Linked DNA regions of Desulfovibrio desulfuricans. The protein of the gene in region 3 binds, or shares a complex with, the protein of the main gene of each other region. Links are inferred from orthologs where the notes say so. Each region holds a gene or a part of one and is shown on either strand. Other genes may lie near its edges. The genes, in order: NE637_RS01065, rny and pnp.

Region 1 (10,472 bases), on a different replicon or contig from region 3:
ACCGCGCCGAATTGCAGAGCTTCCGCTCCACCTTCCACAAGCCTGTGATCTACGCCACCTGGAACTGGGACGAAACGGTTGAGGATGCCCTGCATCACTCCGGCTTCCAGAACTTCGAGGAGCAGGCCAAGGCTCTGGAATACTCCCGCACGGTCAACGACTAGCGCAAGCCGGTCAACCGACTGATACACCAAGGCCCGGATCTCAGGATTCGGGCCTTTTCGTATACAGAGCGGGTTAGCTGCAAAAAACTTTTTCTGCTTACAGGAGACGCGTATGCGCATGTGGATGTTGCCCCCGGAAGGCATGTGCCGCAAACATTTGCTGGGCGAACATGTGGAACTGCATATGCTCCTTGGCAGCATGCGGCGCGGCAAAAATATGGATGGCTTTCTTTCCGGCGGATTGGTTGACCCGCAGCTTGTCTTTGCCCGGCATGAGGAACTTGTGGCAGAGATGATCCGGCGTAGATTCAAACACACATCGCCCATTGATGCGAGTGAATGTGCTTCTTTGGCTGCCCGTTATGCAGGCCGCACCTTCATCAACATTGCCGCCAATGCTGCTGAATTGCAGCGCAGGTGCCCAGACTGCGCCCACTTGATGTTAGCGAAAAACACCACAGCGCAATCAGGCACCACAAATGCAAACTGATGCCCATGCGACAATAACATGCGCAACATCGATACGATATTTGACTATCGCGCACAAAAAAAGCCGGGCCTGGAAATCCAGACCCGGCTTTGCATGTTCAGGCAGGGTAGAGCGTTAGCTCTTGATGCTGAAGTTGAGCTTGCTCTGCATGTTCTGCACGCTCTTGCTCAATGTGCTCATGGCATCGTCAAATTCCTTTTGCAGGCTGTCCATGAGTTCATGCACCGAGATAATCTTGTTCACACGGGCCACATTGGCGCCGCAAAAGGCAAAGCCGCGTTCAAGATTGCCCTTCATGGCGTTAATGAGCGCCTGGGCGATGCAGTAGGGCGTTTTTTCCTGTTCGCAGGTGTGTACGCAGTGGAACACGCATTTGAAAGGCTTTTTCTTGCCTTCGCGCGATGCCGTGATGAATTCATTGCCAAGAGCGCGGCCAGGCATGCCCACCGGGCTTTTAATAATGGTGATGTCTTCATCGCGCGCAGAAAGGTAGCTCTGCTTGAAGCGGTCATCGGCATCGCATTCGTGGGTAGCCACAAAGCGGGTGCCCATCTGCACGCCGGAAGCGCCAAGATCGAGGAACTTCATGATGTCTGCGCCGGAGTACACCCCGCCGGCGGCGATAACAGGCACCGCGCGACCGCACTTGTCTTCCATGGCCTTGGCGGCCTCAACCACCTGCGGCACCAGAACTTCAAGCGAATGGTTGGGATCCTGCAATTCTTCGGCCTTGAAACCGAGGTGGCCGCCAGCCTTGGGGCCTTCAACCACAAAGGCGTCAGGCGTGTAACCAAAACGCGAGGCCCATTTTTTGGCGATTACCGTGGCCGCTCGGGCCGAAGAAACAATGGGAACCAGCTTGGTTTTGAATTCTTCCTTCTTTTCTTCGCACACCTGCAAGAGGTGATGCGGCATGTCGAGGGGAAGGCCAGCGCCGGAAAAGATGATGTCCACCTTGTTTTCAACGGCGGTGCGCACCATCTGGCTGAACGTGGTAAGCGCCACCATCAGGTTGACGCCGATAATACCGTTGCTGAGTTCACGTGCTTTCAATATTTCATTGCGCAGGGCGCGCAGATTGGCTGTAAGAGGATCCTTGGCCACATCGGGTTCTTTCATGCCGATCATGGCCCCGGCGATGACGCCGATACCACCCTGATTGGCAACAGCCGACGCAAGCCCGGCAAGCGAAATACCCACGCCCATGCCACCCTGAACTACAGGGATTTTAGCCGTGAGATCACCTATCTTGAGTGCGGGGAAAGACATTGCAAGACCTCCGTCCTGTCCGTAAGCAGCATGCCACTTTGCATCGTTTCGATTACAAACGACATGCCTATGTTTGCCGGGAAGCATAGCTGGTAATTTCACAAGACGCAACAATCATCTTTAATATATGTATTCCGGCCCGTTATCCTGCGCATAGTGACGCATAGGGGCACCAGTCGCAATGGCGGTCCGGACGCGCCGTAAAGGACGGCGCATGGCGCATGTGCAGCAATACAAGAGAAAGCGCCGCGTGGCAGTATCCAATGGCCTCCGCCAGGTCTTCATCCACCAGCCCTCCAAAAAGAGGATACTCCCTGCCAGCGTTGCGCAGCTCAACCAAGGCTGCATCGCCGACCGGGCCAAGGCCGCTGCCCACAGCCATGCTCACATAGCAGGGCAGTTGCAGGCTGGGCAGCCGGGGCCGCAACTCTTCAAACAGGGCATCCATATCTTCAAGCATCTGGGCGTCAGGCTCGTACCCCCCGCCAGTTTGCGTCTGGCGCAGGGCCGCAAAAAGGCTTTCAATACGCCTGAAATAAAGAATGTCGCCCCACAGGCTTCCATCATGTAATTTAAGGCTGCCGGTCTTGTAGTCAAGGATGTGCAGCAGGTCATCCCGCCGGTCAATGCGATCCATTATGCCCGTAAAGGAATATTCGCCGCCTGCCAGTGACAGCGTGGCCTTGAGTTCTTCCTCCAGCGCCACAATGATTGTGCTGTCGGGCTGATTATCCAGAAATCGTTGCAAGCGTACAGGGGCGGCTTCTTCCAGCATGAGGCAACTGTCCGGCGGCAAAATGCGGCGCAGGTCGGCCTTTTCAAGCTCCTCATGAAACCGCGCCAGCATGGTCTCGCGGCTGATATCACCCCGGCGCACCTCTTTATTGAGATACGGTTCGTACAGCGCGTGCAGCGTATCGTGAATGCAGGTGCCCACGGCTGCGGGGTCGTCCCCTTCGTTGACCTCCTGCGGCGGTTGCAGCCTGCAGAGGTATTGCCAGGCAAAGCGCAGTGGGCACTGCTGGTAAACATCCAGCCTTGTGGGCGAAAGCGGTTTTTGGAGCAGGGCCAGCATGGCCTCGTGCAAGGCCTCTGTGCGGGGCAGGCTTTTGGGCGCGGCAGGGGTGCTGCGCACCACGCAACGGGCCATGCCCAACGGCCCCTGACCGGGCACAAGCAGCTCGCCACGGCGTTGTTCTTCTTCCCACAGCAGTTGCTCAACAAAGCGGCTGCGGCTTTTTTTGCCGTCAAAGAGCGCAGAGCGGCTGATCCCCTCCTGCCAGAAAAAGCGCACCTCCTGCGCTCCGGCGCAGAGCCGGTACAACGTGTGGGCTGTCGCCCGTTCGCGCCTGCGGGCATCGGGCAGGCCAAGCACCTGCCGCAATGAATCGGGCAGCAGAGGATCCTGCGCAGGGTTGCCGGGCAGTTTGTCGTCCGTGGCATCCACAATAAGCACCCTGTCAAAGTGCAGCAGGCGCGTTTCAAGCATGCCGAGCACCTGCAAGCCCGTGAGCGGCTCCGCCTCAAAAGGCACGCGCTCCTGCTGCAGCACTTCGCGCACTATGCCGTGCAACACGCTGGTGGGAAAGGGCGTCTGCGCAAGACAATTTTGCCGCAACACAGGGGCCGCATGGCGGGCAAGCCGGTACATGGCCTCCGCATCCAGCGGAAAATGCCGCCACATGTCGCCGCCGTTGCGCAGCAGAAAATCGCAGATATTTTGCAGGCACAGGGCCATGCCCTCGGTGGTGTCCACCTGCCCTGGCTGGCGCACCAGCACATTGAGCGTGGCTTCAAAAAGCTCAAAAAGCGCAGGATGCATGCCCGGGGCGCACTCCCGCGCAACCTCGTCCATATTCACAAACCGCGCTCCGCCGCGGATCATGCCCTCAATGCGGCGCAAGACCTCGCGCAAATAAAGGGGCGTCGCGCTGCCATCATCCACGCGTAGCAGGTTCAGATAGGGGTGCCGCAGGCACTGGAGCAGGTTGCGCCAGTAGTAGCGGCCATCTTCCGTCCTGTTTTCCTGCAATTGCAGCAGGGCCTCAAGCAGTCGGTTAAGGGGCGAACGCTCCAGCGGGTAGCCCATGGAGACGTTGACGTCCTTGTTGGGCAGATGGTGCAGCACAGGCATGAGCAGGGCGCTGTCCGTGAGCACGACCGCCGTGGAAAGCCCGTCAGGAGCGGCTAAATCATTGTTGCTGCCGTTGCCGCTGCCCGGTGCCGCCAGTTCTTCATGCAATGCTTTAAGCTGTGAATGACAGTCGTACCCGGCAAAAAACGATATGCGCGGTTTGTGCGCGGCCTCGGCCTCCGTGGGCTCCACGGCAAGGCGAGCCGTGGCCTTCCAGCGGCGCAGCCACGCGGCCTGAGCCTCGCACGCCCAGTGCGGCGCGGCGCCAAGAGCCAGCGCCGGATCTGCATGCAGGCAAATCTGCCCGCCAGCCTGCCACAGCCTGCGCAGCAGGGCTTCTTCACTGCCGGTGAGCAGCGAAAATCCGGCCATCACAACGGGGCGGTCATCTGCGGGCGTAAAAAAGCGGGGCAGGGCAAGGCCGTCTTCGCTGACGGTAAAGGCGTCCAGTCCCGGCGTCGTCCAGCGGCGGGCCTCCAGCGCGACCACATAGGCCTTGCCTATGCGCCCAAGAGCGCCCAGCAGGGCAGCCGCAGGGCCGGAAACCTCCTGCTCCACATGGCTGAGATCCACAGCAGCCACGCGCTGCCCCAGCATTTCTTCCAGCAGGTTTGAGAGCCGCAAGCCCCAGGGCAGAAAGTGCGCCATGTCCATGCGGGCAAAACGTGCGGCAAGGCCTTCGTCATCCTGCGCGAGACCCATAACGCATTCGTGCAGCAGGGCGACCCTGTCCAGCACGTTGGCCGTGTGGAGAGGGTCAGCGCTGGTTTGCGACCGCCAGGCCGAGATCACATCCGCCAGAGTCATGACCTTGGGCAGCAATCCCTGATAGCCTTCTTCCGCATAGAGCTTGGTAAGGTAACGCCAGGGCCGGTTGTGGGGCACGATCAGCAGGGTTGCGCCCGCCCGCCCCTTGCCGATGCTGGTCAGAAAGGCTTTGAGATCGGGCAGAAAGGGCCGCTGCCAGGGAAAAACAAGAATCGGCGATGCGCTCATGCCTGAGCCTCCGTGGCGGGCAAAAGATCGCTGCAACGCTCGGCAAGGGCCGAAACGCCGTGCGCTTCCACAAGCTGAAACCGCCGTAAATCAAGGTACACCAGCAGGCCGCGCGCACTGCCGGGGGCGCAGTCGTTCCCGGCTTCCAGACAGGCAAGGTAGGTCTGTAGCTGCGCTACATGGTCGGCTTCGGGCTGACCGCTTTTATAATCAAGCACCAGCGGCCCCCATGGCTCATGCACAAGCAAATCCATGCGCAGCAAGTGCCCTTCGGCATCCATGAGCGAATGTTCGGGCCAGCCCGTTTGCAGCCAGCGGGCAGCCTGCGGTTGCGACGCGAACCATTGCAGCGCCGCAGCGGCATTTTCCCGCAATGCGGCCTCGTCCGGCACAGGCAGCGAAAAATGCCCAAGGCCGAAGTTCAGCGCAGCCTGCGCGTCCGCCTGCGGATTGCCCGTTATGTGCAGATGCTCAAGGCACAGGTGCAGAAAGCTGCCCCTGTCTTCTGCGCGAAAGCTGAACCCTGCCAGTGGATTACGAAAAATCTTGAGGCGCGGCAGCCACTGCATGGGCCGCCATGCGGGGTCTGCAAAGCCAGCGGAATCCCCAGCATCCGGGGCCATTGCATTGCCCTGCGCGGTATCCGCAGAAGCAGCGGCTTCCTCGCCTTCCAGGCTTTCCGCAGCCTCTGCCTTGCTGCCCCAGGGGGCTGCGGCAGAAGCCTTCGCGGCTTTAGCAGCCGGGGCGGCATCGTGCGTGGCTGGCTCCTCGCCCACGGTGTAGGGGGCTGTGAACCCGGCCTCTTCCATAAGCATGTCCAGCACATCACTGGTAGAGCCGCGCCCGCCCACGGTGCTTGTGCGCAGCACATAGAGCGCATCGCGTGCGCGTGTAAAGGCCACGTAAAGCAGGTGGACGTTTTCACGGCACTGGCGGGCAAGCTCCTGATGATAGGGCGCGCCTAGATGCTTTCTGTTGCCCACGGCAAGGCGCAGGCCTTCGCGCTCGACCATCACGGTTTCATTGCCCATACGGGCGCGCAGGTCTGTCCACGGCACAATAACCACCGGGGCTTCCAAGCCCTTGGATTTGTGGATGGTCATAACGCGCACGGCATCCATGTTTTCGGGCATGGGCACCTTTTCTTCGCCGCTTTTGGCGCGCCAGTGCTCCAGAAATGTGGGCAGGGTGGCAAGGCCCTTTTCTTCCGCGCTGTGCAGCACTTCCATGAAGCGCCGCAAAAAGGTCTCCGCCTCGGGGTAGCGCCGCTCCACATCCAGCCGGGCAAACCATTCAAGCGTCATGTCATAGGGCGTCATGAGGCCTGACTGACTGTGGAACGGGGCAAGCAGCCTCTGCCAGATTTCTGGCCAGCGCTTTTTGAACCGCTGGAACAGCGGCCCGCCTCTGGATGCCGCGCACCAGCCCGCAATGTCTTCCTGCGCAAGGGCCGCAGCTTCTGGATGCTCCCGAAAGATGCTACCGCACACAAGGCTCATAAAGGCTATGTCGTCCTCAGGATTATCAAGAAAGGAGAGCAGGGCCACGGCCTGCACCACCAGCGGATGCGCGGCAAGCCGCAGGCTGTTTTCTGTAATCACGGGGATATTTTCGCGAATCAGCCTGTCTGCCACAAGGGTGGCCTTGCCGTTGCTGCGTACAAGGATGAGCACATCGGCCCAGGTATGGTGCGGCTCAACATCCTCATGCAACAGGGTGCAGAGGCGTTCAAGCACATCTTCGCCCAGAGCCTCGGCATCCACGGAAAGGATGGTTTCCACGCGCACAAGGCCGCCCTCGCGGGCGTTTTCAGGGCATTGCTGCTCCGTGCCCGCAAAGGCGCGCACAAGGCCCTGAGCGGCCTGCCCGCAGATTTCCGGCGGGGTGCCCGTGGGTAAAAGGGCGGCCATGACCTTTGCGGCCATGTCCGGCTGCCCCAGGGGGCCGAAAATGCCGTTGTTGTGCTGCACTATTTCGCGGCGGCTGCGCCAGTTGTAGGGCAGATTGTCGCGCTGGCCATCGGGTGCGAGGGCTGTGAGTCCCGCATCGTCAAACACGCCATCAAAAAGCTCCGGCTCGCCCCCACGCCAGCCGTAAATGGACTGCTTGACGTCCCCCACCCAGGTGAGGGAGCCGCCGCGCGAGAGCGCTTCTTCCACAAGGGGGCGCAGGGCGTACCACTGCTCGCGGCTGGTATCCTGAAATTCATCCACCAGAAAGTGCGTGAGGCGCGAGCCCATGCGGCACAGGGCTTCGGGCACGCCGTTGTCGCTTTCAAGCACCTGCCGCGCCATGTGCGGAATCAGCAGGCCAGGCAGGCTGCCTTCCTGCCGCTGGTTTTGCACAAAGGCCTGCACAAGGGTGCGCGCCAGCAGGAGCACGGGGGCAAGCCCCACAGCCTGACGCAGCAGTGGAGCGGTATCCACCAGAACCCCGGCGGCGCGGGCAAAGGCCTCGTAGGCTTTTTGCACTTCGTCGCTGACAACGGGCTTTTTCAAAAACAGGTCAGAGGCGCTGGCCTTGCTCAGGTATGCCGAAGTCTTGCACTGCCCGGCGGCAATGGCCTCCACAGCCGCGAGGGCGTTTTTGCTGAAACTGAGTCCGCTTGCAGCCGCAGCAGACAGAAAGATATTGGCATGGGTAACTGCCAAGCTTTCCACTTCGCTCAGCCGCTTGTGCAGGGTTTCTGTGGGCGAAATATCCTCAAAGCGCCCGAGCAGCACGTCATCCAGCAGGCCGCGCAACTGGTTGAGCAGTTTTTCGCCCGCAAGAAAGCCCGTGCTGTTCTCCCGCCAGGCCATGGCCCGATAAACCTCGCGCAGCAGGGATCGCATGGTTTCATCGCCCTGCCATGCGCGTTCAAGCAGTACATCAAGGTAGGGGGTGAGCACTTCTTCGGTGGCAAAGACAGGCTGAAAATCCGGATGCAGATCAAGTTCCAGCGCTGCCGCGCGCACAATGAGGTGCAGCAGGCTGTCGATGGTGCGGATGTTCAGCGCGCCCATATCGCGCATGATCACATCCACCCAGCGGGAGGCCTGCTCGGGCGAAAGCGCAAGCCCGCCCAGGGGCTGCCCGAGGGCCGCGCTCTTGAGTTGCCGGATGACGCGGTCGCGCATTTCGGTTGCAGCGGCATTGGTAAAGGTGATGGCGAGGATGTCGCCCCAGCCGCAGCGGCCGCCCGGCAAAAGCACGCAGGCCGAGGAAGCGGACGCGCTCGCAGGCGGCCCGCTCTGCACCAGCCTTTGCAGAAAACAATGCGTCAATTCATAGGTCTTGCCGGAACCGGCAGAGGCCTTGACCTGTCTGAGATGCTTCATGCTGCCGGTTACGCCGGGGGCAGCATGCCGTGCAGCATGCCCTGACCGGTGGATTCAAGCACAGCCCGCCACAGGTCTGAATAGATGTTGAGCTTGCGGCGCTTGCGGGTCACAAGCTCCAGCGGCAGATGGACGTAACGGTCCTGAATCTTGCCCACCACCATGTCTGTGCGCCCGGCCATGGCGGCATGCACGGCGTACTGGCCCAAAAATCCGCAATAAACCTTGTCATTGGCGTTGGCCGGGATGGAGCGGATGATATAGCTCGGGTCAATATATTTCAGCGAATGCTCAATGCCGCGCGCGCCAAGATAGGAACTGATATTCTTGCGCAGAAGGTCGGCCACGTCGCCAAGCACGGGGTTGCCCGACACATCCTTGGCGGCGTGGTTTTCCATAAGGTGCTGACCAGCGCCCTCGGCTGCCACAATAACGGCATGCCCGCGCGAGCGCAGGCGTTCTTCCAGCGCAGGCAGAAGCCCGCCCTCGCCCTCAAGGGCAAAGGGAGCTTCCGGAATCAGCACAAAGTTCACTTCTTTGAGGGCCAGAGCCGCGCGCGCGGCGATAAAGCCGGATTCGCGCCCCATCAGCTTGACCAGCCCAATGCCGTTGGGCACGCCGCAGGCCTCGGTATGGGCGCATTCAATGGCCTCCGTGGCCTTGAAGGCGGCAGTTTCAAAGCCGAACGACTGGGGAATGAAGTTGATGTCGTTATCAATGGTTTTGGGAATGCCGATGACGGATATCTTGAGCCCGCGCGCCTGCACCTCGCTGCTGATGGCAAGGGCGGCCTTCATGGTGCCGTCGCCGCCAATGACAAAGAGAGCGTTGACGTTGCTGCGTTCAAGGGTATCCACAATTTCCTCGGCAGACTGCGGCCCGCGTGAGGAACCAAGCATGGTGCCGCCAAAACGGTGAATGTCCGCCACGCTTGAAGGCGTAAGCTCAAAGGGGGCATGACCGTACTTGGGAATAAAACCCTCAAGCCCGTAGGCGATGCCCAGAATGGAGGGCACGTTGTAGGCGTGGAAGGCCTCCATCACAATGGCGCGGATGACATCGTTGATGCCGGGGCAAAGCCCGCCGCAGGTCACGATGGCGCACTTGGCTCGGGTGGTGTCGAAGTAGAGTTTTTTGCGCGGGCCAGCGGCCTCGAGGCAGACGCTGAAGGGCGCGTTCACTTCTTCCGACAGTTCTTCATCCACAACAATCTGCACGGTCTTGTTGTCTGCCCAGGTGCGGTAGGGCAGCACAGAATCAAGCTTGCAGGGGCCAAGCGTGCGGATTTCCGTTTGCAGCGAACATTCTTGCATGGTGCAGCCTCGGCTGTTTTGGAGCTATTTGCTTAAACCAAGTTCCGCCGCATGGGCGCGCATGGCTTCGATGGACAGAGCCAGAAAAGCATCAAGCTCAAGCCCGGCCTCGGCGCACTGGCGGATGTTGTCGCGGCACACGCTGGCCGCAAAGGCTTTATCCTTCATCTTTTTCTTTATGCTTTTAACTTCCATGCCTTCCATGCCCGTGGGGCGCATGAGCGCAGCGGCAGAGATAAGCCCGGTGACGGTTTCGCCGCAGCGCAGGGCGTAATCAAAGCGCGAGGCAGGGCCAGCCGCGCCGTTCATTTCCGCATTATGGGCGCGAATGGCAGTGAGGGCTTCGTCCGGCAACTGGCCAGTCAGCATCTCTGCGGTGTCCAGCCCGTGCCGGCTGGCGTTTTCCGCCGTGGCGGGGTAGTCGAGGTCGTGCAAAAGGCCAGTGAGGCCCCAGAGGTCTTCATTTTCGCCAAAATGTTGGGCAAGAGCGCGCATTATGGCCTCGGAGGCCAGGGCATGCTGCAACAGTGAAGGCGGCGTTTTTTGCTCGGCCAGCAGAGCGAGGGCCGATTGACGTTCTATCATGGCAAGTACTCCCTTATGTTTAAAAATGTAAATCAGGCAACCCGGCTTTGCAAGCCGCGCGAGGTGAATGGCCGATGCGCAGCCGTGGCTCGACCCGCAGCCCAGTTGACAGCACGGCATTAATGACGGAAAAGAACCTTTTCGGAATACATATTCCACTACCTTTGCCGAAGCGACAATTTATGCCTATATACGGTCTCC
Region 2 (3,534 bases), on a different replicon or contig from region 3:
CTGGAGCCGACATGCGGCGCGTACAGGAAGCCGTGCGGCTGGTGGAGGAACGGTTCGCAGACCAGAAGCTGAGGTTCCACGGAGGGCAGACCAAGGACATTCTGCTGACTTTTATGGCCCTTGGACTGGCGGATGATTTGCTGCAATCGCAGAAAGAGCAGGCGGACGTGCAGAATCGCGTCTCAACCTTGCTTTCAAAAATAGAGGAGTCCTCTTAGGCTCCTTTGGGCGCTTCCCTGGGACGCGCGTGATTTATGCCTCGGTGCTAACCTGACAAGAATATAAAAGGGAGCCGTCACTGTCTTTGTGTGTGCACGCCCGGCAAGACCGGGAAGCCCGGAAAGGACACACAGGCGCCCGACCTGGTTATCCAGGTTCTGTACCGCAAGCATGACACGGCGCTCCGGGGAACGCGCCTTCTTTTGACGTATCTGGCTGCCATTCTTAGTGGCCGATGCTTTTGCGCAGTTCATTCCAGACCGTTAATCGGTATCCAGCCAGGGTTTCAGCAGCCCCTTTGGGCTCATTTTGCTACGGTGTGCGGCAGTCTTGCCGCTTGCCGGTGTTCGTCGGCCCGCGCCTCTTGGCGCAGGGTCCGTATTGATAAAAGAGAGAGGCTGGATTCATGGATCCATTGTTCATTGCAGCGCTTGTAGCTGCGGCGCTGCTGGGGGTTGCGCTGGGGGTGTTTGCGCACAAGCGTTCTGCCGCAAAACGTGTGGGCGACGCCGAAGATCTGGCGAAGCGCATAGTGGCGGAAGCGCGTAAAGAGGCGCAGGCCCAGAAAAAAGAGATATTGCTTCAGGGCCAGGATGATCTGTTCAATCAAAAGCGGGAACTCGAAAACGAATTCAAGGAACGTGAGCGCGAGGTCAAGGCCCGCGAACGCAAGCTTGAAGAAATGGGCGGTCGCCTTGAGGAAAAGCTTGAAAAAGCAACCACAAGGGAGCACGAACTGCTGACTTCAGAGAAAGAACTGGCCCGCAAGGAGCGCCAGCTTTCTGAATCTGAAATGTTTTTGCAGACCCGTATTGAAGAGCAGGAGCAGCGGCTTTCTGAAATTGCTGGCCTCACTGCCGATGAGGCAAAGGTTCGGCTTTTCAGCGAAATTGAAGCCAAAACCCGGCACGAATCGGCGCGCATGATCCGCCAGATTGAAATGGAAGCGCGCGAAACTGCCGACCGCAAAGCCAAAGAAATCCTCTGTAATGTCATCCAGCGCTACGCGGGCGACTACGTCAACGAGCAGACCGTTACGGCTGTGACCCTTCCGAGTGAAGATATGAAGGGCCGCATCATCGGGCGCGAAGGCCGCAACATCCGCGCGCTTGAAGCTGCCACCGGTGTGGATCTTATTATAGATGATACGCCTGAAACCGTTATTCTTTCAGCTTACAGCCCGCTGCGCCGTCAGGTTGCCAAAATGGCGCTTGAGCGTTTGATCCAGGATGGCCGCATTCATCCTGCCCGCATCGAAGACATTGTGCAGAAGTGTGAGCAGGAACTGGACACCCAGGTGCGCGAAGTGGGCGAACAGGCCACCTTTGATGCAGGAGTTCACGGTATCCATCCGGAAATCGTCCGTTTGCTCGGGCAGTTGCGCTACCGTACCTCGTTTACCCAAAACGTGCTCCAGCACTCTCTTGAAGTTTCGGCCCTGTGCGGCATGATGGCCGCCGAGCTCGGCATGGACGTCAAAAAAGCCAAGCGGGCTGGCCTGTTGCACGACATCGGCAAGGCCGTTGACCACGAGGTGGAAGGCCCGCATGCCCTTATCGGCGCGGACCTCGCCAAAAAGTACAACGAAAGCCAGGAGATCATCCACGCCATTGCAGCCCACCATGAAGATCAGCGCCCCTCAACGGCTCTGGCAGTGCTGGTGCAGGCGGCCGACTCTATCTCCGGCGCGCGCCCCGGCGCACGTAAAGAGCTGCTTGAAAACTACGTGAAACGGCTTGAAGATCTGGAGGGCATTGCCACCAGCTTTGATGGCGTCAGCAAGGCATACGCCATTCAGGCTGGCCGCGAGATTCGCGTGATGGTCAACTCCGACATGGTTGATGACGACACCACGTATATTCTCTGTAAGGATATTGCTGAAAAGATTGAGAAAAACCTTACCTATCCCGGCCAGATCCGCGTGACGGTCATTCGTGAACGCCGGGCAGTGGGGCTGGCCAAGTAGAGCAAAAGCCTTAAACAGGTGCTCAACGCTGGCAAAGCCCGCATGTGCCTGTTTCGCGGCAATGATTTTCAGGCAAATCCTTGCTGGAGCATTTCATGAATGAAATGGTCTGGCCCCTGGGTGCAGCGTATGCAGAACCTTCCCTTTTTTGTGTTAGATCTGGCGGCCAGCTTCATGCTGGCCGCTGCCGCATCTTGCCGGGCGCGCTCTACGGGCGCGCATTTCAGCGGTGCCGCCGTTCTTGCCTGTCTGGCGGGGATGGCCGCGCCGCTCGCTCGTGATGGGCTGCTCGGCTATGGCGCCATTACCCTCAATCAGGGGGAATATTTGGCCGCAAGCGTGTGCGGCGGCATTGCCGGTATCATTATAGGGCAAAGCAGCCGGGCCTGGATGTCCTTCTTTTGGCTGGATGCGCTGGGGCTGGCGCTTGGAGCTGGCGTGGGAACCGTAAAGGGCGTGATGGCCGGGCTTGGCCCCACAGGCAGTATACTGGTTGGTATACTGGGCGGGCTTGTGGGCGGCATTGCGCGAGACCTTTGCCTTGGGGATATGGCCCGTGCGGTTGAAGAAGATATGTACGCTACGGCAGCCGCCTTTGGCGGCATGCTGGCGCTGACCATGATGCTGCTGACGAATCTGGATTCCTGGCAGAGCGCGCTGTGTGGGGCGTTGCTGGTGGTTGTTTTGCGAGGGGTCAAAAAAGTCAAAATTGTCTGAAACGTCGGCGAGTTCGGCAAATGATTGCGAAAAAACGGCACTACGGCTTGACTCTGTGGTGTCGTTTCGCTATTTTTAACTTCCGCTGAGCAAGAAAGCCATGCTTTTTGTGGTTAATTTGCAAAAAGTTGAAATAATGGTTGACTTGCGGAGTGAGGAGGAGCATAACCGCTCTTCGCGACAAGGGAAAACGGTTCACGGAAACGCAAGCGAAAAGAATTTTCGCGGAAACGAAAATAACAGTTGACTCCTGAAGCGAAGGGGAGCATAACCGCTCCTCGCGATTGAAGAAAAACAACTTGGCTTCACGGTGAAACGAAAGTTTCAGGAAATGAAAAAAAAGTGGTTGACTTCGAAAGCGAAGGGGAGCATAAACGCTCCTCGCGCCTTGAGAAAACGACTGACGGTCGCCGCGAAAAACTTTCGCGAAACGAAAAAAAAGTTGTTGACTCGAGAAACGAAAGAGGGCATAAACGTTCCTCGCGCCAAGCGGCAACGAGCCGGGCTGGCGGGCCGAAGAGGCCAAGTGGTTCATTGACAAGTGAATAGCGAGTGGGAAGAAAGTCTTTGAGATTCCGATTTCTGCGAAAGCAGGAGTCTTGTACAGATTTGAACTGGAGAGTTTGATTCTG
Region 3 (10,462 bases):
CAGGCTGGCCCGGCAAGAGCTGCTGCATGCCCCAGGCCGTATAGGCCCCAAGCATGATCAGTTCGCCGTGAGCCATGTTGATAACGCCCATGACGCCAAAGGTGATGGCAAGGCCAATGGCGGCTAGTACAAGAATGGATCCCAGACTCGTTCCAAAAAAGAGCATTTCAAAAAACTGCGCCCACTGGGCGGAAACGCGCTGGGAATAGAGGGCATCGTCCGCCGCCTTGGCCACAGCCGCGTCGGATGATGCGGCAAGGGTGCGCAGGGCGCTGAGGGCTGCCGGGCTGCCGTTGCTGTTCAGGGCCTTGACGGCGGCAAGCTGGTCTGAGCGCACGGCGGCAGGATCAGCCGCCACGTACAGGGCAAGAGCTGCGTTGAGGTTGCCGCGCACGGCTTCGTCCTTTTCTCCTGTCAGCAGTTTGTTCAGCGCCTCTGCCTTGAGGGGCGGGGTGGCGCTGTCCATGAGGGCTGCCGAAGCCTGACGGCGCTTGGCCGTGTCTGTGGAGGTAAGGGCCTGAGCGTTGAGGATATCCGTAATGCGCTGGCGCTGGCGGTTGCTTGTGCCCACCTTGCGCAGGGCATCGGCGCTCTGCGCCGCGCCAAGTTCGCCCTTGGCGTCAAGGGGCCGCGCCTGACCTGCATCATCGCTCACAAAGAGCGCTCCTGCGGCGGCATCGGCCAGCAGGGTATTGCGCAGCAGGGCTTCCAGCAGTTTTTCGCGCAGTGGCGCGGCAAGGCTGCTGTCATCCTTTTCCAGCGCGGCAATGGCCGCATCCCTGTCCGCTACCTTGGGGCTCACCAGAGCCTTGAGCAGATCGGCTGGAAGATTGGATGGCGAAGTTTGCACCGGGGACGCGGAAGGAGTCGAAACCGCGCCCCCGGCATTCCCGTCCGGTTCCGGTCCGGACGCCAGCACTGCGGGAGGCAGGCTGAAAATTATGAGGCAGCAGAGCAAGAGCGCCGTGCGCATGGGAATATCCTTTAGTCTGGTCTGCCGGGTCTGCGCTGGTGCTGGCCCTGGCCGACGTGCCGTGGGGGGATTGCGGGGGCCGCTGGGGCCCCCGCAGCAGATTCATACGGTTGCGCGGGCTACTTGGAAGCGCCGCCGCATTTCTTGGTCTTGGTGTTGTAGTTGCCGCAGTTGATGGGGTCGGTCCAGTCGCCGATCAGATCCTTGGATTCGGGCAGGTAGTGCGACCACGCTTCGCCGGGAACCACGGAGGGCGTTTCCCAGACCACCTGGAACTGTCCGTCGGCCTGGATTTCGCCAATCAGCACGGGCTTGGTGATGTGGTGGTTGGGCAGAACCTTGGCCACGCCGCCGGTGAGGTTGGGGGTTTCAAGGCCCACAATGGCCTTCAGAACCTTGTTCACATCGGTGCTCTGGGCCTTTTCAACAGCCTTCACCCACAGGTTGAAGCCGATGTAGTGGGCTTCCATGGGGTCGTTGGTCACGCGCTTGGGATTTTTGGTGAAGTCGTGCCACTTTTTGATGAAGGCCTTGTTGGCGGGATTGTCCACGCTCATGAAGTAGTTCCAGGCGGCCAGATGACCCACCAGAGGCTTGGTGTCTATGCCGGAAAGTTCTTCTTCACCCACGGAGAAAGCCATGACGGGAATGTCGGCGGCGGTGATGCCCTGGTTGGCAAGTTCCTTGTAGAAAGGCACGTTGGCATCGCCGTTGAGGGTGGAAACCACGGCGGTCTTTTTGCCCGCGTTACCGAACTTTTTGATTTCAGCAACGATGGACTGCCAGTCGGAATGACCGAACGGCGTGTAGTTGATAAGGATATCTTCCTTTTTCACGCCCTTGGAGATCAGGTAGGCTTCGATGATCTTGTTGGCGGTGCGGGGGAACACGTAGTCCGTACCGGCCAGCACCCAGCGCTTCACGCCGAGGTCGTTCATCAGGTAGTCCACAGCGGGAATGGCCTGCTGGTTCGGGGCCGCGCCGGTGTAGATGACGTTGCGCGAGGATTCTTCGCCTTCGTACTGCACGGGGTAGAAGAGGAGGCCGTTGAGTTCTTCAAACACGGGCAACACGGACTTGCGCGAAACCGAGGTCCAACAGCCGAAAACAGCGGCGACCTTGTCCTTGCTCAGCAGCTCGCGGGCCTTTTCTGCAAAGAGGGGCCAGTTGGAGGCAGGGTCCACCACCACGGGTTCCAGTTTTTTGCCCAGCAGGCCGCCTTTTTTGTTCTGCTCTTCAATGAGCATGAGCATGACGTCTTTCAGCGTTGTTTCGCTGATGGCCATGGTGCCGGAGAGCGAATGCAGAATGCCCACCTTGATGGTGTCTTCCGCGGCCTTTGCGTTCAGCGAACCGCACAGGGTGACGAGCATGAGAGCCAACGCCGCCAACGTTTTCTTGAACATGTGGAGCCTCCTTGGAACTGTCTGTATGTCTGTACGTGACGCGGCGCACCCCCATGGTTGCCGCGCTGCTTGCTACAGCACATAGGTAAGCAAGAGGCGTTCCAAGACGATATTTTTTGTAATAATTTGTATTTGTTTGATAAATTTTTATGTAGTGCTCTAAAATTAAAACATTTTTGTAAAATTATGGGATTTTAAAACAATTTTGTATGCATTCAGAGTGGTGCTGCATGCCCTGCCACAGTTCTGAGCGCCAGCGCAAAAAAACACACCCGGCCCGGCAGATTACAAGTCTGCCGGGCCGGGTGTGAAGTGCTGTATGCCGTGCATCGGTTTGAGGCGTTATGCTGGGGTGGAAGGAGCAAAACGGCGGTGATCTATGCCGTATTTTTTCATCTTGTAATAGATGATGCGGTAGGTGATGCCCAGATCGCGCGCGGCCTGATGGATATTGCCACGGGCATTTTTGAGGGCATCCACAATAAATTCCTGCTCCACCCGGGCGATGGTTTCATTAAAGCCAAGGCCGCCGCCCGTTGGGCCGGTGCTGCTGCTCTCCGCGCTTTGCAGGGTGCTGGGCAGGTGGTGGGCGCGCAGTACGGCATCCTCGCAGATGAGCACGGCGCGTTCCATGACGTTTTTCAGCTCACGCACGTTGCCGGGCCAGTGGTATTGCAGCAAAAGGTCGATGGCAGGCGTGGAAATGCGCCGTACCGGGCGGTCGTATTCCTTGCTGAACATGCGCAAAAAATGCTCCGTGAGGGGCAAAATGTCCTCCGGCCTTTCGCGCAGCGGCGGAATGAACACGGGAAAGACATTGATGCGGTAGTACAGATCCTCGCGGAATAGCCCCTGCTCCACCAGTTCTTCCAGCGGGCGGTTGGTTGCGCAGACAAGGCGCACGTCCACCTTGTAGCGGCGTTCATCGCCAAGAGGCTGGATTTCGCCTTCCTGAAGCGCGCGCAGCACCTTTGCCTGTGCGGTGGTGGAGAGGTCGCCGATTTCGTCCAGAAACAGCGTGCCCTTGTCTGCCTGGCGGAAAAGGCCGGCACGGTTTTGCACCGCGCCTGTGAACGCGCCCTTGCGCCAGCCAAAAAGCTCGCCTTCAATGAGTTCCGAGGGCAGGGCGGCGCAGTTGAGCATGACCAGCGGCTGCGTGCGCCGAGGGCTTGCTGTGTGCAGGGCCTGGGCCATCAGTTCTTTGCCCACGCCCGACTCCCCGCGCAACAGCACGGTTGCGCGGCTGGCCCCGGCTTGGGTAAGGCGGCGCAGCACGTGCCGCAAGCTCTTGGAGGTGGCAATGACCGAGGCTGGCGTGCCGCTGACAAGCGGTTCATCGGGCAGCATGCAGAAATGCTGGCGCGCCATTTCCTCCTGCAAACGCGCCACCTGTCGGCCCACAAGAGTGGCTACTGTTTCGAGAAAGCGGCAGCGCAGATCCAGTTCAGATTCTGGCGCAGTGGGGGTATCGGCGCTCAGTGTGCCGATAACTTCCGTCTGGTCGGCATTTTCAACGCGCACCGGCACGCTGATGAATGCAAGCCGCGCCATTTCTTCCTGGCTGCGGCCAAAAAGGCGGTTCTGAAAGTCTGGCCGACCCTGCATGCATGAAACAATAATGGGCCTGCCCTCGGCAAAAACCTGACCAGTGATGCCTGATCCCGGCTCATAGGCGGCCTCGGGCGCGTCCGCAGGGCCGTAGGAAAGCGAGAGCTTGAGCTCGCCGCTTTCAGGATCCTGAACCACAATGTGGGGCCTGTCGAAGTGCATGTCTTCTGCAAGAGCCGCCAGCAGCTCCCGCAGAGAATCGTGAAAGGAATGGCCCGGCGATAGGGCGGCCAACACCCGGTTAAGGGTGTCGAGGCACTGCCCTGTGCCCATGAAGGGCGCGGCGAAATGGGCTTCTTGCATATGTCCCCTGCTCAATGCGGCGTGAGTACGGCGCTGTTTTCCGAAGTTGCCGAACATTGTCCATAGCTGCGTTACGCCTTGGTGGCGGGCATCTGCTCACGCAGTAACCTGAGCAATCTCAACCAAAATTGCTGCAATACGGAACGGCACATCAGGCATCGCGGCACATGGTGCGCGCTGATGCAGACTGAGGGGGGAAGATGCGGATCTTGTCTGACCTGTTGTCGGCTTGCAGATGGTGCAATCCCAGGTCGTTGTGCCCCCTGTGGGGCTGATTGCTCTGAAACGGGCCGCTTCATAGCTGGCGGCAGGGCGGCTCCGCCACAGACTCAGAGTGTTGAAGGGCCGCGCCGATGGCGCGGCCCTTCAAAAGATTATTGCTGCGGTCCCTGGTCAATGTCAATGATACGGCCTTGCAGCCATACATAGGCATCGATTTCGTGTCCCGCTTCAGGTTCGTACTCGCCCAGAACCATCTTGGAGGCGTAAACAGCCAGACGCATGGGCTGTCTGTCCTCAAAGGGAAAGCTGAGGTAGAGCAGCTTTACGGGCATTTTTTCAAGCTGGCAGTCTTTCACTTCTTCAATGGTGGCGCGCATCTGGTATTCGCAGAAGTTGCGGCCTGGCATGATGAGGTGACGATTGCTGACGCTCACCTTGAGAGGCGGCACGTCCAGGCGGGTTTTGCCGGGGTTTTCGGCAAGCCATGCCTCGGCATAGGCCTCGTAACGCACGCCCTGGGTGATGGTGATTTCGTCCAGCAGGGCCTTGCGCAGGCCAAGAGCGAGGCCAGCCAGCAAAAATGTGTGCATGACGCCGGGGGTGAGGTCGTCCTTGTCGCGTCCATACAGCGGGTCATAAAACCACATGGGGTTTTTGCCCTCAAGCATGGTCACGGCCACATTGGCCTCAACGCCGGTCTGCCAGGGGTGCACGTTGTCAACCGTGAGGTCGTTGGGCAGCCCTTCAAGCAGGGGGGTGGCGGTAACAGGGGTAAGCTTTTCCCCTTCCTCGCCAGCCACAAGCACGGCAGCCCTGACAGGCTGATCCTGCGGCCATGCCAGCAGGATGTGATCCTTGCCGTCGCGTTTCCACTGCCAGGAGGGGCGGGTGCCGCCGTCGTGCATGACGGTGGTGGCAATCTGGCCCATGATGGCGGCGGGGTTTTGCCCTGTCAGCACCGCCCAGGCATCGCCCAGGGTTTCTGTGTGCCCACGGTTGGCGGCAGCCAGCTTGGCTTCCAGCTCTTCGGCAGTAGGAGCCTGATCGGCAAGAGGATTGCCTTCACTGTCAACGCGAACCCATTCTTCGGCTTCGGTTTCGGCAGCCTGAATTTTGTTTTCAGCTTTTTTGGCCATGAAATATTCCTTTCATCGCGCGGTCAGGGCGCAGGCCGGAGAGTATCCGGCCTGCGCGCAATACATTTTAACGTCTGTCGCCACGGTCGCGGCGGTCACGCCCGCCACGGTCACCACGGCCATTTCTGTCGCCGCGGTCGCCCCTGTCGGAACGGGGAGGACGGGCGGTTTCTTCGGGATTCCAGGGATGGCCCTGCTCTTCAAGCAGCACGGCCTTGCGGCTGGCGCGGATGCGGTCGCCGTTGATTTCAATGACCTTGACCATCATGTCTTCGCCAAGGCGAGCCACGTCGCCGGGCTGTTCCACGCGGTTAACGTCAAGCTGCGACACGTGCACAAGGGCTTCCACATTGGGCAGCACTTCCACGATGGCGCCGATTTCCATGATTTTGCGCACCTTGGCAAGATAGTTCTTGCCGAGATCGGGGCGCTGGTCATAGTAAGAAACCATTTCGCGGGCTTTTTCCAGGGCTTCGGCCGTGGGGGCGAAGATGGACACGCGGCCCGAATCTTCAATATCCACAGACGCGCCCGTAGCCGCGGTGATGGCCTTGATGTTCTTGCCGCCGGGGCCAATGATGAGGCGGATGATGTCCGGGTTCACGAACACTTCGGCATGCTGGGGGGCAAAGCGCGAAAGTTCCTTGCGCGGTTCGCCAATGGCCTTGGCCATTTCTTCCAGAATGTGATGGCGGCCTTCGTGGGCCTGCTTCATGGCGGCGCGCATGATTTCGGTGGTGAGGCCGGTGATCTTGATGTCCATCTGCACGCCGGTCACGCCTTCTGCGGTGCCAGCGATCTTGAAGTCCATGTCGCCGAGGGCGTCTTCATCACCAAGAATATCGGTGAGCACGATGAACTTGTCGCCTTCCTTGATGAGGCCCATGGCCACACCGGCCACAGGGGCGCTGATGGGCACGCCCGCATCCATGAGAGAAAGCGAGCCGCCGCACACGGCAGCCATGGAGGAAGAGCCGTTGGATTCGAGAGTCTCGGACACAACGCGCAGGGTAAAGGGAAAATCAGCGTCAGCGGGCAGCACGGGGCGCAGGGATTTTTCCGCCAGCGCGCCGTGGCCGATTTCGCGACGCGAAACGCGCACGGGCTTGACCTCGCCCACAGAGAAGGGCGGGAAGTTGTAGTGCAGCATAAAGCGCTTGGTCACGTCGCCGGTGAGCGAATCCATACGCTGTTCATCGGTGGAGGAACCAAGGGTGGTCACAACCATGGACTTGGTTTCGCCGCGGCGGAACAGGGCGGAGCCGTGGGCGCGGGGCAGCAGGCCGGTCTGGATCTGTATGGGGCGCACGGTCTTGGTGTCGCGGCCGTCAATGCGCGTGCCTTCGTTGACAATACGGGCGCGCACCAGCTTCTTTTCCAGGTCGGAGAGCATGTCGCCCACGCTCTTGAGCGCGGCGTCGTTCTCGGCCCAGGCCGGATCGTTCTTGAGGTTCTCCATGACCTTTTCTTTCACGGCCTTGCGGGCGTCCTTGCGGGCCATCTTTTCAGGCACGCGCAGGGCTTCTTCCAGGCCTGCGGCAAGGGCCAGTTCCTTCACGCGGGCAACCAGAACCGGGTCGTCGGCGTGGGGGGTAAAGGCCATCTTGGGCTTGCCGGCCAGTTCGCGCAGCTTGAGCTGGGCTTCGACCAGAGGCTGAATCTGCTGGCGGCCCCATTCAAGAGCGTCGATGATGACTTCTTCGGGCACAAAGCGGGCTTCGCCTTCCACCATGGTGAGCGCATCGGCAGAGGCGGCAAACACGATGTTGAGGTCGCTCTGTTCCTGCTGCTCAAAGGTGGGGTTCAGCACAAACTGGCCATTGATGCGGCCAATGCGGCCACCGGCCACCGGGCCGTCAAAGGGCAGGGGCGAAAGCATGACAGCGGCGGAAGCGCCCGTAAGGGCCAGCACGTCGGAGTCGTTCACCTGATCGGCAGAGATAACGCTGGCCAGAACCTGCACGTCTTCGTTCAGGCCCTTCTTGGGGAAGAGCGGACGCAGCGGGCGGTCGATCAGGCGGGAAACCAGGGTTTCGCGCTCGGAAGGACGGCCGATTTCGCGGCGGAAGAAGCTGCCGGGGATGCGGCCAGCGGCGTACATTTTTTCGGAGTATTCAACGGTAAGGGGGAAGAAGCCCTTGTCGAATTCAAGCGTCTGCGAGCACACGGTGACGAGCACCACGGTACCGCCGCACTGAATCCACACAGAGCCGTGGGCCTGATTGGCCATACGGCCTGTTTCAAGGATAACTTCCTTGCCGCCGACCATGGCTGTAACCCTGATGGGTTCAAAAATATCTTGATACATAAAAATTCCTTTGCGTAGTGCGAAGGGGATTCCGGCAAAAGCGGGCAGATCATCGGCCTTTGGCCTCTGCCTGATTTTCCCGGACCCCCCTTCTTCGCGTTTTGTACCCTCGTGGGGGTTGATTCAAGCAACAAGGGGGAGCGCTGGCTCCCCCTTGCGCGACAGAAGTCTTACTTGCGCAGACCGAGCTTTTCGATAAGAGCGCGGTAACGCTGAACGTCTTTCTTCTTCAGATAGTTCAGAATGTTGCGACGACGGCCAACCAGCTTGAGCAGACCGGTGCGGGAGTGGAAGTCCTTCTTGTGTTCTTTGAAGTGACCGGTGAGGTCTTCAATACGGGCGGTGAGCAGTGCCACCTGAACTTCCGGGGAACCGGTGTCGCCTTCGTGTTTGGCGTGAGCATCAATAACCGTTTTCTTGTCGCTGGCATCCATTACCACAGCAGTACTCCTTGATAGTCGGGGTTAGTTCCAAAGTCCCCGCAACACGGTCCAGCATGGGCCAGCGGGCGTGGTTTCGAGCTGCGCCAGAGCCAGGGCAGTGCCCTGTTCAAGCAGCAGCGCAAAGCCTTCCGCAGGCTCGGCACCTGTCGCGCCCTGCTCGGGGGCATCCGCTTGCGCGGGTGCTTCCGGGCGGCAAGGCACGGCTATGCCGTTGCGCACACGTGCGGCTTCATCCGGCGTGAGTTCCACCTTGCGCCAGTGGGGCAGCGCTTCCGCAATGGGACGCACGCAACCGGGCAACAGGGTGGGATCAGCCGTGAAATCCGCAGGATCGTGGGCCACATCGAGGCCGAAGGGGTGACTATACTCCCGGGTCAGTTCTGTGAGCACGGCTCCACACCCTAAGCGCGTCCCCAAGCTGTGGGCCAGGGAGCGTATATAGGTGCCAGAACTGCAAGCGACCCGAAAGCTCACAAACGGAAGACTCACCGTGAGTGTTTCCGCCTGTGAAATTTTCATGCGTTTGACCTTGGCAGGGGCTTCTACGCCCTTGCGCGCCAGTTTGTAGAGCGGCTGGCCTTCGTGCTTGGCCGCTGAATAGGGCGGCACGGCCTGCTCGGCAAGCTCAAGCCACGCGGCAACTTCGCGGCGCACGTCAGCTTCGCTCACATGCTCCCACGGCGCTTCGGCCACTACCTTGCCTTCAATATCCCAGGTGTCGGTGGTCTGGCCCAGCCGCAGCGTGCCGCTGTAAACCTTGCCGCCGCCAGCCAGCAGATGCCCTGAAAGTTTGGTGGCCTGCCCCAGCAAAACAAGCAGAACCCCTGATGCCAAAGGATCAAGAGTGCCCGCATGCCCGATCTTTTTTTGCCCAAGGCGTTTGATAGCCGTGAGACAACGGGCCGAGGTGGGGCCGGAGGGCTTGCGCAGCACCAGAATGCCGTGCTGCTGGGGCAACTGGGCCGCCCCGGAGCTTTTTTCCGGCTGCCGGTCTGGGGTGCTGGGTGCGGCAGCAGCCGCTTTGGTCATACTCATACGCAAGTTGCAACCATAGCCGCAGAGCGGGCATAAGTCAAAAAAATATCGACGGCAAAGGCCCCTGGCGGGCCCTAAAGCCGAGAAAAAAGCAGAAAACTGTTACTCGCCGGAAGAATCCTGCTCTTCGGCATCCAGTTCTTCAGCTATGGCCGCCAGCAACTGGGCGCTTGCCGCATCCATATCTGCCCGCACAGTGCCGCCCGCGGCATTGCGGTGCCCGCCGCCGCCAAGTCTGGCCGCCGCCGCGCGCACGTCTACCGCCCCGTAGGAGCGCAGGCTGAACTTGCAGCAGGCCGGGGAATCCTCCCGCAGTACTGCGGCCACCTGAACGCCGCGCAAGCGGCGCAGTTGCTCCACAAAGCCCTCGAGGTCTTCCTTCAGCGCCCCGCATTTGCGCAGGTCTTCAAGATACACGGGGCAAAAACAGACGCTGCCGTTGCGCTCAAGTTGCGCCCGCTGCAAAAGCTGGCCCCAGAGGGTCAGGCGGCCACGGCTCCAGCTGTTTTCAAGATGTTCGCGCAACTGGGCAATATTACAGCCATGCTCAACCAGATGGGCCGTGAGGTAGAGCACCTCGGCGCTGGTATTGCCGTGGCAGAAACCGCCGGTGTCGGTAATGATGCCAAGGGCCAGACCGTTTGCCAGCTCGCCAGTAAGGGGCAGGCCTGCGGCCAGGGCCACATAGGCCATGAGCTGGGCAGTGGCCGCTGCCTGGGGTTCAACCCAGTTTGCCACGTTCCCCATGCCGTTGCCGCCGAGGTGGTGGTCAATATTCAGGGTTTGCAGATCCGGCAGGCGCCCCGCCAGCTCGCGGCCAAGGCGCTCGGGTTCGCCGCAGTCAAGCAGCACCGCGCAGCGCGGCTTGAAGGGCGGATGCTCCAGCGTTGTGTGCACAAAGCCCGGCGTGGAAAAAAAATCCAGATATCCCGGCAGGCCTGGCTGGGCGTAGAGCATGAATTCCTTGCCCATGGAGCGCAGGATATGCCCAGCAGCCGCCACCGCGCCTGCTGCATCGCCGTCTGGGT

What was found.
Region 1: pnp (region 3) and NE637_RS01065 share a complex: the UniProt entries of both Bacillus subtilis proteins name them as parts of the possible RNA degradosome complex. The link is inferred for Desulfovibrio desulfuricans from one-to-one orthologs.
Region 2: pnp (region 3) and rny share a complex: the UniProt entries of both Bacillus subtilis proteins name them as parts of the possible RNA degradosome complex. The link is inferred for Desulfovibrio desulfuricans from one-to-one orthologs.

What each region holds. Positions count from the first base shown.
Region 1 is NZ_JANFYZ010000001.1:269,802-280,273, forward strand. Bases 7,535-10,472 are described here. They hold NE637_RS01065 (ATP-dependent 6-phosphofructokinase), read right to left. Parts: upstream 9,687-10,472; coding sequence 8,382-9,686; downstream 7,535-8,381. Other genes in these bases: NE637_RS01060 (UvrD-helicase domain-containing protein), read right to left, coding at 7,535-8,373; NE637_RS01070 (HD domain-containing protein), read right to left, coding at 9,711-10,271; NE637_RS01075 (PSP1 domain-containing protein), read left to right, coding at 10,454-10,472. Also shown: NE637_RS01040 (PEP/pyruvate-binding domain-containing protein), read left to right, coding at 1-164; NE637_RS01045 (pyrimidine dimer DNA glycosylase/endonuclease V), read left to right, coding at 277-654; NE637_RS01050 (NAD(P)H-dependent flavin oxidoreductase), read right to left, coding at 769-1,923; NE637_RS01055 (PD-(D/E)XK nuclease family protein), read right to left, coding at 2,066-5,053; more of NE637_RS01060, read right to left, coding at 5,050-7,534. UniProt on the Bacillus subtilis protein: Catalyzes the phosphorylation of D-fructose 6-phosphate to fructose 1,6-bisphosphate by ATP, the first committing step of glycolysis.
Region 2 is NZ_JANFYZ010000005.1:159-3,692, reverse strand. Bases 1-2,905 are described here. They hold rny (ribonuclease Y), read left to right. Parts: upstream 1-625; coding sequence 626-2,185; downstream 2,186-2,905. Other genes in these bases: NE637_RS07345 (TRIC cation channel family protein), read left to right, coding at 2,315-2,902; NE637_RS07360 (cell division protein ZapA), read left to right, coding at 1-218. UniProt on the Bacillus subtilis protein: Endoribonuclease that initiates mRNA decay. Initiates the decay of all SAM-dependent riboswitches, such as yitJ riboswitch. Involved in processing of the gapA operon mRNA, it cleaves between cggR and gapA.
Region 3 is NZ_JANFYZ010000004.1:87,856-98,317, reverse strand. What follows is about bases 5,337-8,264. They hold pnp (polyribonucleotide nucleotidyltransferase), read right to left. Parts: upstream 7,957-8,264; coding sequence 5,716-7,956; downstream 5,337-5,715. Other genes in these bases: rpsO (30S ribosomal protein S15), read right to left, coding at 8,127-8,264; NE637_RS06240 (hypothetical protein), read right to left, coding at 5,337-5,648. In the rest of the region: urea ABC transporter permease subunit UrtB, read right to left, coding at 1-973; urtA (urea ABC transporter substrate-binding protein), read right to left, coding at 1,093-2,379; NE637_RS06245 (sigma-54-dependent Fis family transcriptional regulator), read right to left, coding at 2,722-4,290; more of NE637_RS06240, read right to left, coding at 4,665-5,336; more of rpsO, read right to left, coding at 8,265-8,396; tRNA pseudouridine(55) synthase TruB, read right to left, coding at 8,421-9,434; NE637_RS06220 (DHH family phosphoesterase), read right to left, coding at 9,537-10,462. UniProt on the Bacillus subtilis protein: Involved in mRNA degradation. Catalyzes the phosphorolysis of single-stranded polyribonucleotides processively in the 3'- to 5'-direction. Necessary for competence development in Bacillus subtilis.